DNA from 2 places in the Streptomyces sp. NPDC046349 genome. Region 1 is predicted to be linked to the other one. Evidence: riboswitches for the same ligand, from Rfam matches in the RefSeq annotation. Region 1 holds a riboswitch; the other holds the start of a gene.
What was found. Region 1 has a riboswitch for cyclic di-AMP ahead of ACZ6JS_RS17175 (transglycosylase family protein). Riboswitches for the same ligand answer to the same signal wherever they lie in the genome.

Region 1 (5,564 bases):
CACGAGGTGCCGTACGCGTCGATGAGCGGGCGGTCGTAGAGGTGCGCGCCGTCCCGGGCCACCACGAAGAGCCGTACGTCCTGATCGGGCGGCCGGTCCGCGAGCTCCTCCAGCATGGCCCGGATCGGGGCCCAGCCGGTGCCGGCGGCGATCAGGCTGACCGGGCGGTCCGAGCGGCGGAAGGTCAGCTGTCCGCCCGCGGCGCCGAGTTTCAGGACGTCGCCGGGCTGCGTCTCGCGGACCAGGGCGGTGCTCAGCCGCCCGCCGTCGACCCGGCTGACGTGCAGGTCGACGGTCCCGTCCGGGCGGGGGGCGTTGCCGATGGAGTAGGTGCGCCAAGTCCTGGGGACGCGTTCGCTGCTCACGCTCGTGTACTGGCCGGGGAGATACGGGAAGGGGGCGTGCGGCCGCAGGGTCAGCACGCCGATGTCCCGCCCGTACTGCAGGTGGCGCACGACCTCCGCGTCCCACCACGGCGGGTCCTCGCTCGCGTCGGCGCCGGCGAGCATGGCGTCGGCGATCAGCTGGTAGGCCTCGGTCCAGGCCTTCTCCACCTGCGGGGTCCAGGCGTCGCCGGAGGTCTCGGCGAGCGCGGCGAGCAGGCTGGAGCCGACGACCGCGTAGTGCTCGGGGCGGGCCAGGAACTTGCGGTGGTCGCGTCCCAGGTCGTGCAGGTAGGGGCCGAGGGCCTCGTCGTCGAGACGGGAGACGACGTGGGTGAGTGCGGCGAAGAGCCGGTCCCGCTGGCGTTCCATGTCCTCGGAGGAGACCGGGAAGAGGTCGCGGACTCCGGGGTTGTGCCAGAAGAGGTGGGAGTAGAAGAACTTGACCGCGTGCTCGGCCCGTCTCTCCACCACCGCGAAACTGCTTTTCAAGATCCTCACATCCACCGACCGACAGTAGGAGTGCCGGACGGGGCGAGGTCAAGTGTTGTCCGATCTGCGGACAGCCGCGACGAAGCAGTCATATGGGATGACGAATTGGCGGGTTGCGGCCCGCGCCGGTCCGCCGGCGCGCGGCGGCTACTGTCGGGGACATGCACGATCAGTCGTCCACTCCCTCCGTCGGCGCGGCGCCCGAACTCTTCACGTGGGAGTTCGCGACCGACCCCTACCCGGCCTACGCCTGGCTGCGCGAGAACGCGCCGGTGCACCGCACCAAGCTCCCCAGCGGCGTCGACGCCTGGCTGGTCACCCGGTACGCGGACGCCCGGCAGGCCCTCGCCGACCAGCGGCTCAGCAAGAATCCGGCGCACCACGCGGAGCCCGCGCACGCCAAGGGCAAGACCGGGATCCCGGGGGAGCGCAAGGCGGAGCTGATGACGCATCTGCTGAACATCGACCCGCCGGACCACACCCGGCTGCGGCGCCTGGTGTCGAAGGCGTTCACCCCGCGCCGGGTCGCGGAGTTCACCCCGCGGGTGCAGGCGCTCACCGATCACCTCATCGACCGGTTCGCGGGGAGGGGGGAGGCGGACCTCATCCACGAGTTCGCCTTCCCGCTCCCCATCTACGCCATTTGCGAGATGCTCGGAGTACCGCGCGAGGACCAGGACGACTTCCGCGACTGGGCCGGGATGATGATCCGCCACGGCGGCGGGCCGCGCGGCGGCGTCGCCCGATCGGTGAAGCAGATGCGGACCTATCTCGGCGAACTCATCCACCGCAAAAGGGATGATCTGGGAGACGACCTGATCTCCGACCTGATCCGGGCGAGCGACCACGGCGACCACCTGACCGAGGGCGAGGCCACCGCGATGGCCTTCATCCTGCTCTTCGCCGGCTTCGAGACGACCGTCAACCTCATCGGCAACGGCGTCCACTCCCTCTTCATGAACCCCGTCCAGCGCGAGCGGCTGCAGCGCTCCCTGGGCGCCGGGGAGAGCGGGCTGCTGACCACCGGTGTCGAGGAACTCCTGCGCTACGACGGCCCCGTGGAGCTGGCGACGTGGCGCTTCGCCACCGAGCCGCTGACCCTCGGCGGCGAGCGCATCGAGACCGGCGACCCGGTCCTGGTCGTCCTCGCGGCCGCCGACCGGGACCCCGAGCGGTTCGCCGACCCGGACACCCTCGACCTCTCCAGGAGTGACAACCAGCACCTCGGCTACGGACACGGCATCCACTACTGCCTGGGCGCGCCGCTCGCCCGCCTCGAGGGGCAGACCGCCCTCGCGACCCTGCTCACACGCCTGCCCGATCTGGAACTGGCCGTTCCACCCCAAGACCTGCGCTGGCGTGGGGGGTTGATCATGCGGGGGCTGCGCACTCTTCCCGTTCGCTTCACGGTTCAAAACACCTGTGCGACTTCTGATTAAAAGTCAGATTCAGCTTGAACTTGTGACAATCGTTCGAAGGCCGCTAGGTTCTGCCGTTACCCCGCTGTTATGCGAAAGGTGATCCCTCATGCTCTCCGGGAACGGCCGTCACAGACGCCCCCGCCAGGTCCCCGCGCTGGTCGTCACAGCCGGTGTCACTGGCTCTGCGCTGGCCATGCCGCTGCTGGCAGCCACCAGCGCGACCGCTGCCGACACCGCCACTTGGGACAAGGTGGCCGAGTGCGAGAGCGGCGGCTCATGGAGCGCCAACTTCGGCAGCGGCGCGTACGGCGGGCTCCAGTTCACCCAGGAGCAGTGGCAGAACGCCGGTGGTCTGGACTTCGCCGAGCGGGCCGACCTCGCGAGCCGCTCGCAGCAGATAGCCGTGGCCGAGCGCGTGTTGGCCTCCCAGGGTCCGCAGGCCTGGCCGCTGTGCGCGGCCTCCGCCGGACTGGACCAGCAGGGTCCGGCCGCCGTCGTCGACCCCGGTCTGCCCGGCAGCCCCGGCGTGGTGGGCCCCGCGCCGTCCCGCCCCGACGACACCGTGCCCTCCACCACGGGCGGCAAGCCCGCCACGGACTTCGGACTCCCGACCGCGGAGACCCCCAGCCCCTCGGGCAGCCCCTTCCTGATTCCCGACGCGCCGTCCGTCGGGCTGCCCGTCATGCCCGCGCCCGACGCCCCGACGACGCCCCCGACCACCCCGGTCGGCCCGACCGACCCGGCGACCCCGCCGGTGACGCCCGCCGACCCGACGGCCCCGACCCTGCCGACGGACCCGTCGACGCCCACGACCCCGCCGGTCGCCCCGAGTCCCTCCCCCACCGCCCCGGCGACCCCGGGGGCGCCGGCGGCCCCCGCGACCCCGGAGGCCGCTCCCGGCGAGGGGAACGGCAAGCACCGCGGTGCGCCCTCCCCCGAGGAGAGCGCCTCGTCCGATGCCGCGTCGGACCCCCTCTACACGGTGCAGGCGGGCGACAGCCTGGCGACCATCGCGGATGCCAAGGGCGTGAAGGGCGGCTGGAGCGGGCTCTACGCGGCCAATGAGCAGGTCATCGGCGGAGACGCCAACCTGATCAAGCCCGGCCAGAACCTGGATCTAACCACCTAATAAGGACAGTTGGTTCGCCCGGAAAGACCTGATTGTCTGTTTTCTGTAAGTGAGACATGCGTCTCTTCCGGTCAACTGGCGTGTCTCGCCCGGGGGCTTCCGCAAACCCCGTCCTCACCTGCGCAAACACCCCTGCGGGGAGCGCAAGTAGGGGCCGTTTCTCCCCGATGCTCCTGGTTGAGCATCGGGGAGAGACATGTCTACCTTCTGATTCGCCCGCCACCGCGGGCTCCTTCGACCGCATCGCCGAATCCTGCCGGCGGACGGGGGGAACAGTCGTCGCGTCGAGCGCCGAAGGCAGGAGCGGGGGAACCAAGGTAGGTGCCGCGAGCCGCCGTTGAGAGACGGCCGGCAAGCGGCTTGGGGTTAAGCGGGGCGCAAGGTCGCACCGCCGGGCACTCACAGGCCCGAACCCGACAGCTCACCTCGTAGGCGTCGGTGAGGAGAAACCTCATGCTGCTTTCCGGCAAGGGCAAGCACCGTCGCGGTTCCAAGGCCGTTCGCATCGTCACGCTCGCCGGTGTCGCCGGTGTGGCCGTCGCCGCCCCCCTGATGACCGCGGGCGCCGCCAGTGCCGCCACCGCGTCCGAGTGGGACAAGGTCGCGCAGTGCGAGTCCGGTGGCAACTGGTCCATCAACACGGGCAACGGCTACTACGGCGGACTGCAGTTCTCGTCCTCCACGTGGGCCTCGTTCGGCGGCAAGTCGTACGCCCCGCAGGCCAACCAGGCCTCGAAGGCGCAGCAGATAGCCGTGGCCGAGAAGGTCCTCAAGAAGCAGGGCAAGGGCGCCTGGCCGCACTGTGGCAAGGGCCTGTCGAACTCCTCCTACACCGGTGGCGGCTCCACCGAGACCCCGGCCTCCACCAAGCCGAAGGCCGAGACGAAGAAGACCGAGACCAAGAAGACCGAGACCAAGGCCGCGCCGAAGAAGGACACCAAGCGCACCGAGGTCCCGACCACCCGCTCCGAGCGCACCGAGGCTCCGGCCGCGCCGAAGACCGGCAACGGCTCGTACGAGGTCAAGCCCGGCGACACCCTGGGCACCATCGCCGAGGCCAACGGGGTCAAGGGCGGCTGGCAGCAGCTCTTCGAGCTGAACAAGGACATCGTCTCGGACGCCGACCTGATCTACCCCGGTCAGAAGCTGAAGCTCAGCTGAACGACGCGGCAGTAGCCGCAAAAGCGTACGCAACACGCAGATTTCCCACCGCCCGGCGCCCCTCCCCCCACGCGCCGGGCGGCGGTGCGTGCGGGCTCGCGCATCCCCTTCGAGGCCGATAATCAAGGGCTGTATGTCCCGGAAGAGGGGTATTCGGTCCCTTTTTCGTCCCAGGGGACGGGCGGTCGGCCGGTCGAACCCCCGAAGCCGGTTAGGCTCTAGGCGGCAAGGCCATCCCACGGCCTGACACGCCACCGCACACCCAGCGTCACATCCCAGAAGGAGATGCTCGTGCCGTCCATCGACGTCGTCGTAGCCCGGGAAATCCTGGACTCCCGAGGCAACCCCACGGTCGAGGTCGAGGTGGGCCTCGACGACGGCAGCACCGGCCGTGCTGCCGTTCCGTCCGGTGCCTCCACCGGTGCATTCGAGGCCATCGAGCTCCGTGACGGTGACCCCAACCGTTACATGGGCAAGGGTGTCGAGAAGGCCGTCCTCGCCGTCATCGAGCAGATCGGCCCGGAGCTCGTCGGCTACGACGCCACCGAGCAGCGCCTGATCGACCAGGCCATGTTCGACCTGGACGCCACCGACAACAAGGGCTCGCTCGGCGCCAACGCCATCCTCGGCGTCTCGCTCGCCGTCGCCCACGCCGCGTCCGAGGCCTCGGACCTCCCGCTCTTCCGCTACCTCGGCGGCCCGAACGCGCACCTGTTGCCCGTTCCGATGATGAACATCCTCAACGGTGGGTCGCACGCCGACTCCAACGTGGACATCCAGGAGTTCATGATCGCCCCGATCGGCGCGGAGTCCTTCTCCGAGGCACTGCGCTGGGGCGCCGAGGTCTACCACACCCTCAAGAAGGTCCTGCACACCAAGGGCCTCTCCACCGGTCTCGGTGACGAGGGCGGCTTCGCCCCGAACCTGGAGTCCAACCGCGCCGCGCTCGACCTCATCATCGAGGCCATCAAGCAGGCC
Region 2 (5,564 bases), on a different contig from region 1:
GCTGCGGCCACGGCTGATCGGGGTCGGCGGGCACCTCCAGGCCGAGCACCTGTGCGGCGCGCAGTGCGACGCGGGTGTGGCCCTCGGGCGAGAGGTGCAGCCGGTCGGCGTCCCAGGCGCGCCGGTCCTGTACGGACTTCAGCGACCAGAGGTCGAGCACCGGGCAGTCGTAGCGGTCGGCGATGGCCCGCACGTGTGCGCTGTACGTGGCGACCTTGCCCCGGATGTGCTTGAGGACGGGCACCCCGCGGGTGTCGAAGCCGGTGGTGATCATGACATGGCCGACGGCCCCGGTGAGGTCGGCGACGGCCGCCTCGAACCGCTCCGCCACGTCGTCGGGGTCGCTGCCGGGCCGGATGATGTCGTTGCCGCCCGCGCAGAAGGTGACGAGGTCCGGGGCGAGGGCCTTGGCTCTCGGCACCTGGTCGGCCACGATCTGGTCGAGGAGCTTCCCGCGCACCGCGAGATTCGCATACCGGAAGTCGTGCTCTTCGCGCTGATCGGCCAGGAGCACGGCGAGCCGGTCCGCCCAGCCGAGAAAAGAATCCCCGGGCCCCGGGTCCCCCACGCCCTCTGTGAAGCTGTCCCCGATCGCCGCGTACGAGCCGATGGTCTTGAGTTTCGTCGTCGTCGCTGCCACGAGAGCCCATCCTTCACTCCCGTAACCAACCTACGCCAACGTAATGAGGGGTTGACGGGCCGTGATCTGTACCACGTGAGAGGTAAGGAATAAGTACACGTGGGGCCGGGACCCCCCTCGGGTCCCGGCCCCACGCGTGTCCGCGGCCCGTCGGCGGTTGCCGTCAGAGGCTGGCGCCCTTCGAGCGGAGGTAGGCGATCGGGTCCATGTCCGAGCCGTAGGACGGGCTCGTGCGGATCTCGAAGTGCAGGTGCGGGCCGGTCGAATTGCCGGTGGAACCGGAGAGGCCGATGCTCTGGCCGGCGGTGACGCTCTGGCCGGAGGAGACGGAGAGCTGGGACAGGTGGGCGTACTGCGAGTACTTGCCGTCCGCGTGCCGGATGACGACCTCGTTGCCGTACGCGCCGCTCCAGCCCGCGGAGACCACGGTGCCCGCGCCGACGGCCTTGACGGTGGTGCCCATGGGGGCGATGAAGTCGACGCCGGTGTGGTAGCCGGAGGACCACATGGCGCCCGCGACCTTGTACTGGGTGGAGACGCCGCCGCTGACCGGGGCCACGAATCCGGAGGCCGCCGGCTGTGCGGCGGGCGCCTCGGCGGGGGCGGCGGGTGCCTCGGGAGCGGATTCCCGCTGCGTCTGCGGGGCGGCGGGCTGCACGGCCCGCTTCGACTGGGCCTTCGGGGCGGCCTTCGCGCCGGCCTCGGGGGCGGTGCGCGGGGCGCGGACGGCGTCGACCGGGGCGGCCTGGCCGCGGCCGCCGAGGGTCAGCTTCAGGCCGGGGTGGATCAGCGACGGGTCGCTGCCGACCGCCTCACGGTTCTGCTCGTACAGCCGCTGCCAGCCGCCGGGCAGGTTGCGCTCGGCGGCGATCTCGGAGAGGCAGTCGCCCGGGACGACCGTGTAGACGGTCGGCGCGGCCTGCGCGGCCTCCACGGCTGCCGCCGGGGCGGCCTGGAGGGCGGTGGGAACCTGCGGGGCCACCGCGGGTGCGACGGCGGGGGCCGCCGCCACTCCGCCGGCGTGGGCGCCGGCGGCGCCGATCAGCGGCAGGGCGAGGGCCGCGCCGCCGGTGCCTGCGACCGCGAATCCGCGGCGGATGGAAAGGGACTTGGGACGGCGGTGCTTACCCTTTGCAGGCATGACGCATTCCTCTCCGGCGCCTGCGAGGTGAGCTGTCGGGTTCGGACTGGAGATGTCCGGCCGTACATGTACGGGACATGAACGACTTCACCCCGAGCCGTACCGGAGAAAAGATCTCCGGCGCAGCGGCTTACCTGGTTCCCCCGCTCCTGCCGCGCGAAATGGTTCGGTTGCGGTTTCCGGGCGGCGGCAGGATTCGGCGATCCACCCGGATCGATCGCGAAGGTAATCCCTTTAGGTCGTGCCGAACAAGCCGTGAATTCCCTGACGGATTCACAGGCATGAGGGACCGCCGGAATTCCGGTCACCCTCCGTCCATTCCGCTCCGCCAACAGCCGTGCCCACCGGGCCATTCGGTTCCGACGATCAGGCACTCACGGTCACCGTATGATCTGGCTCACGGGGCGGTGCCCGATCTCGCCTCCGGATATGGCAAGTTGGCGCCAAACAGCTCAATTCGGACAGACGCCCCAAGAGAAGGCAGAGGAGTTCCCGTGACCCAGCAGATACAGGAGCCGGAGCTGACCGGAGTGCGCAATTTCCGCGATGTGGGCGGATTGCCGACTTCTGACGGACGAAGGGTCGGGACGGGACGACTGTTCCGAAGCGGACATCTCGCACATGCCACCGAAACCGATGCAGAGTTCCTCGCTTCGCTCGGCCTCCACACCATTTTCGACTTCCGCAACGGCGCCGACCACGCCCTGGAGGGGCCGGACGTCGAACTGCCGGGCGTGCGGAACGTCAACATCCCGCTCTCGGACCCGGCGGACGGCCGGGAGTTCTGGCGGCTGGTCCGCGACGGCGACCTCGACCAGCTCCGCTCGATCCTGGGCGACGGCAAGGCCGCGGCCCGGATGGCGAACTCCTACCGCGGGATCATCCGGACCCGCACCGCCGAGCACAGCCGGGTCGTCCACGCCCTCGCCGAGGACAGCGTCCCCGCCCTCCTGCACTGCGCGGCCGGCAAGGACCGGGCCGGCCTCTCCGTCGCCGTCACCCTGCTCGCGCTCGGCGTCGAGCGCGAGGCCGTCGTGGCGGACTACCTGGAGTCCAACGCCCCGCACCGCCGCTACCGGGTGCGCCGCAGCTCCGACTCGGCCGAGGCCCGCTCGCCCGAGGTGATGGAGCTGCTCGCGCCGCTCTTCGACGCACGCGCCGAGTACCTGATCGCCGCCTTCGACACCATCGACGAGGTCTGGGGCGGGGTCGACCGCTACCTGGCGGAGGGCCTCGGGCTTCAGCCCGAGACCCTCGACCAACTCCGGGACCGGCTGTTGGTCTGATCCGGTTACGGGGACCGGGGACGCAGGCCGTCAGCGCGCCGCGACGGCCTGCTTCACCAGGGTCCTGCCGAAGTCCCACATCAGACCGGACCCGCCGTGCGCCTCGTCCATGACCTCGCGGAAGGCGCCGACGAACCGGTCGACGTCCTGCTCGTCCAGCACCAGGGGCGGAATCAGTTTGATCACCTCCAGGTGGTCCCCGGAGACCTGGGTGAGGATCCGGTGCTTCTGCAGAAGCGGCACCACGACCATCTGCGCGAAGAGGCCCTTGCGGGCCGCCTGGAGTACGGCCCAGCGGCTGCGCAGGCCCAGCGAGGAGGGCCGCCCGAACTCGATGCCGATCATCAGGCCGCGGCCGCGCACCTCGTGGAGCAGCTCGTACTCGTCCACCAGGGCCGCGAGCCGCCCGCGCAGCAGGTCGCCGGTCGCCCGGGCGCGGGCCACGAGGTGCTCGTCCTCCATGACGGACAGCACCGCCAGCCCTGCCGCCATCGCCTGTGCGTTGGATCCGAAGCTCGCGGAGTGCACGAGCACGCGGTCCATGGAGGAGTAGACCCTCTTGAAGATCCAATCCTTGCCCAGGGTCGCGCCGACCGGCACGTAGCCGCCCGACAGCGCCTTGGCCACGCACACCAGGTCGGGCTCCACGCCCGGCTCGTGCTGGTACGCGTAGAAGTCGCCGGTACGCCCCAGTCCGGTCTGCACCTCGTCCGCGATCAGCAGCGCCTTGTGCCGGTGCAGCAGCTCCTGCGCGGCGAGCAGGAATCCGGGCGGGGCCGCGAGGACCCCCTTGCCCTGGATCGGCTCGACGACGAAGGCGGCCACGTCGCCGTGCTTCAGCTCGCGCTCCAGGGCGGCCAGGTCGCCCAGCGCGACCTCGGTGTCGGGCAGCAGCGGTGCGAAGCCGTCCCGGAACCCGTCCTCGCCGTTCACCGAGAGCGAGCCGGCGGTCAGCCCGTGGAAGGCGTGCCCGCAGTAGAGGATCCTCGGCCGCCCGGTTGCGTACCGGGCGAACTTCAGGGCCGTCTCCACCGCCTCGGTGCCGCTGTTGCCGAAGAAGACGCGGTCCAGGTGGGGGCTGTAGGAGAGGAGCTTCTCGGCCAGCAGCCCGGGCAGCGGCTGGCAGTCGAAGCGGGTGAGGTCGGCGAGCTGGGCGTCCAGCACGTCGTGCAGGGCCCGCCGGACGACGGGGTGGTGGCGGCCCAGGCCCATCACCCCGAAGCCGGCGAGCATGTCGAGGTAGTCGTTGCCCTCGGCGTCCCAGAAGTGGGCTCCCTCGGCCCGCTCGTAGACCTTGTCGAAGCCGATGGTGCGGAGCATCCGGGGGAGTTGGTGATTGAGGTGGCGGGCGTGCAGCTCGTACCGCTCCGCGCCGCGCGCCGCCAGCAGGGCGCCGAGGTCGAAACCGCCGCCCCGCTCCCCCTCCGCCGGACTCATGCCGACCTGTCCCGGTTGCCCCCGACCGTCTCCCGGGCGGCCCGCAGGGATTCCTTGAGGGACCCCATGGTGGCGAGGACGGCGGTCGGCTCGTAGCCGCAGTGCGCCATGCAGTTCGCGCAGCGCGGGTCCTTTCCGCGGCCGTACTTGTTCCAGTCGGTCTCCTCCACGAGCTCCCGGTACGTCGGCACGTAGCCGTCGCTCATCAGATAGCAGGGGCGCTGCCAGCCGAAGAGGGAGTAATTCGGAATGGCCCATGCCGTGCAGGGGAAATCGGCCTTTCCTTCCAGGAAGTCCAGGAAGAGCGGCGAGTGGTTGAGCCGCCAGCGCCGCCGGTTGCCGCCCGCGAACGCCTTCCTGAAGAGTTCGCGGGTCTGGTCGACACCGAGGAAGTGCTCCTGGTCCGGTGCTTTCTCGTAGGCGTAGGCGGGCGAGATCATCATTTCGTCCACCTGCAGGTCGTCATTGAGGAAGTTGAGGACCTCGATGATCGTCTGCGGTGTGTCGGTGTTGAAGAAGGTGGAGTTCGTGGTCACCCGGAATCCACGCCTCTTGGCTTCCTTGATGGCCTCGACCGCCTCGTCGAAAACGCCCTCCTTGGCCACCGACTCGTCGTGGCGCTCGCGCAGGCCGTCGATGTGCACGGCGAAGGCGAAGTACGGGGAGGGTGTGAACTTCTCGATCTTCTTGCGCAGGAGCAGCGCGTTGGTGCAGAGGAAGACGTACTTCCGCCGTGCCACCAATTGCCGCACGATCTCGTGGATCTGCGGGTGCATCAAGGGCTCCCCGCCCGCGATGGACACCATCGGCGCACCGGACTCCAGCACGGCCCCGACCGCCTGGGCCACCGGCATGCGCTGCTTGAGCACTCCTGCCGGATGCTGGATCTTCCCGCACCCCTCGCAGGCCAGGTTGCACGCGTAGAGGGGCTCCAGCTCCACGATCAGCGGGAACTTCTCGCGCTTGCGGAGCTTCTGTTCGAGCAGATAGGTCCCGACCCTGACGGTCTGGCGCAGCGGCATGGCCATCTGGCTCACCTCCTGGGGAGCAGCGAAGAACG

Region 2: linked by a shared signal. The riboswitch ahead of ACZ6JS_RS19205 (M23 family metallopeptidase) and the one ahead of ACZ6JS_RS17175 (transglycosylase family protein) in region 1 are both predicted to bind cyclic di-AMP.

The regions. Positions count from the first base shown of each region.
Region 1 is NZ_JBVJFK010000006.1:409,533-415,096, forward strand. It holds gene ACZ6JS_RS17160 (globin domain-containing protein) at 1-857, opposite strand, end outside; gene ACZ6JS_RS17165 (cytochrome P450 family protein) at 1,037-2,314, shown strand; gene ACZ6JS_RS17170 (LysM peptidoglycan-binding domain-containing protein) at 2,403-3,425, shown strand; cyclic di-AMP (ydaO/yuaA leader) riboswitch at 3,705-3,875, shown strand; gene ACZ6JS_RS17175 (transglycosylase family protein) at 3,879-4,586, shown strand; gene eno (phosphopyruvate hydratase) at 4,872-5,564, shown strand, end outside.
Region 2 is NZ_JBVJFK010000007.1:398,238-403,801, reverse strand. It holds gene ACZ6JS_RS19210 (SGNH/GDSL hydrolase family protein) at 1-640, opposite strand, end outside; gene ACZ6JS_RS19205 (M23 family metallopeptidase) at 804-1,781, opposite strand; cyclic di-AMP (ydaO/yuaA leader) riboswitch at 1,784-1,963, opposite strand; gene ACZ6JS_RS19200 (tyrosine-protein phosphatase) at 2,276-3,067, shown strand; gene ACZ6JS_RS19195 (aspartate aminotransferase family protein) at 3,098-4,504, opposite strand; gene hpnH (adenosyl-hopene transferase HpnH) at 4,501-5,532, opposite strand; gene ACZ6JS_RS19185 (phosphorylase family protein) at 5,538-5,564, opposite strand, start outside.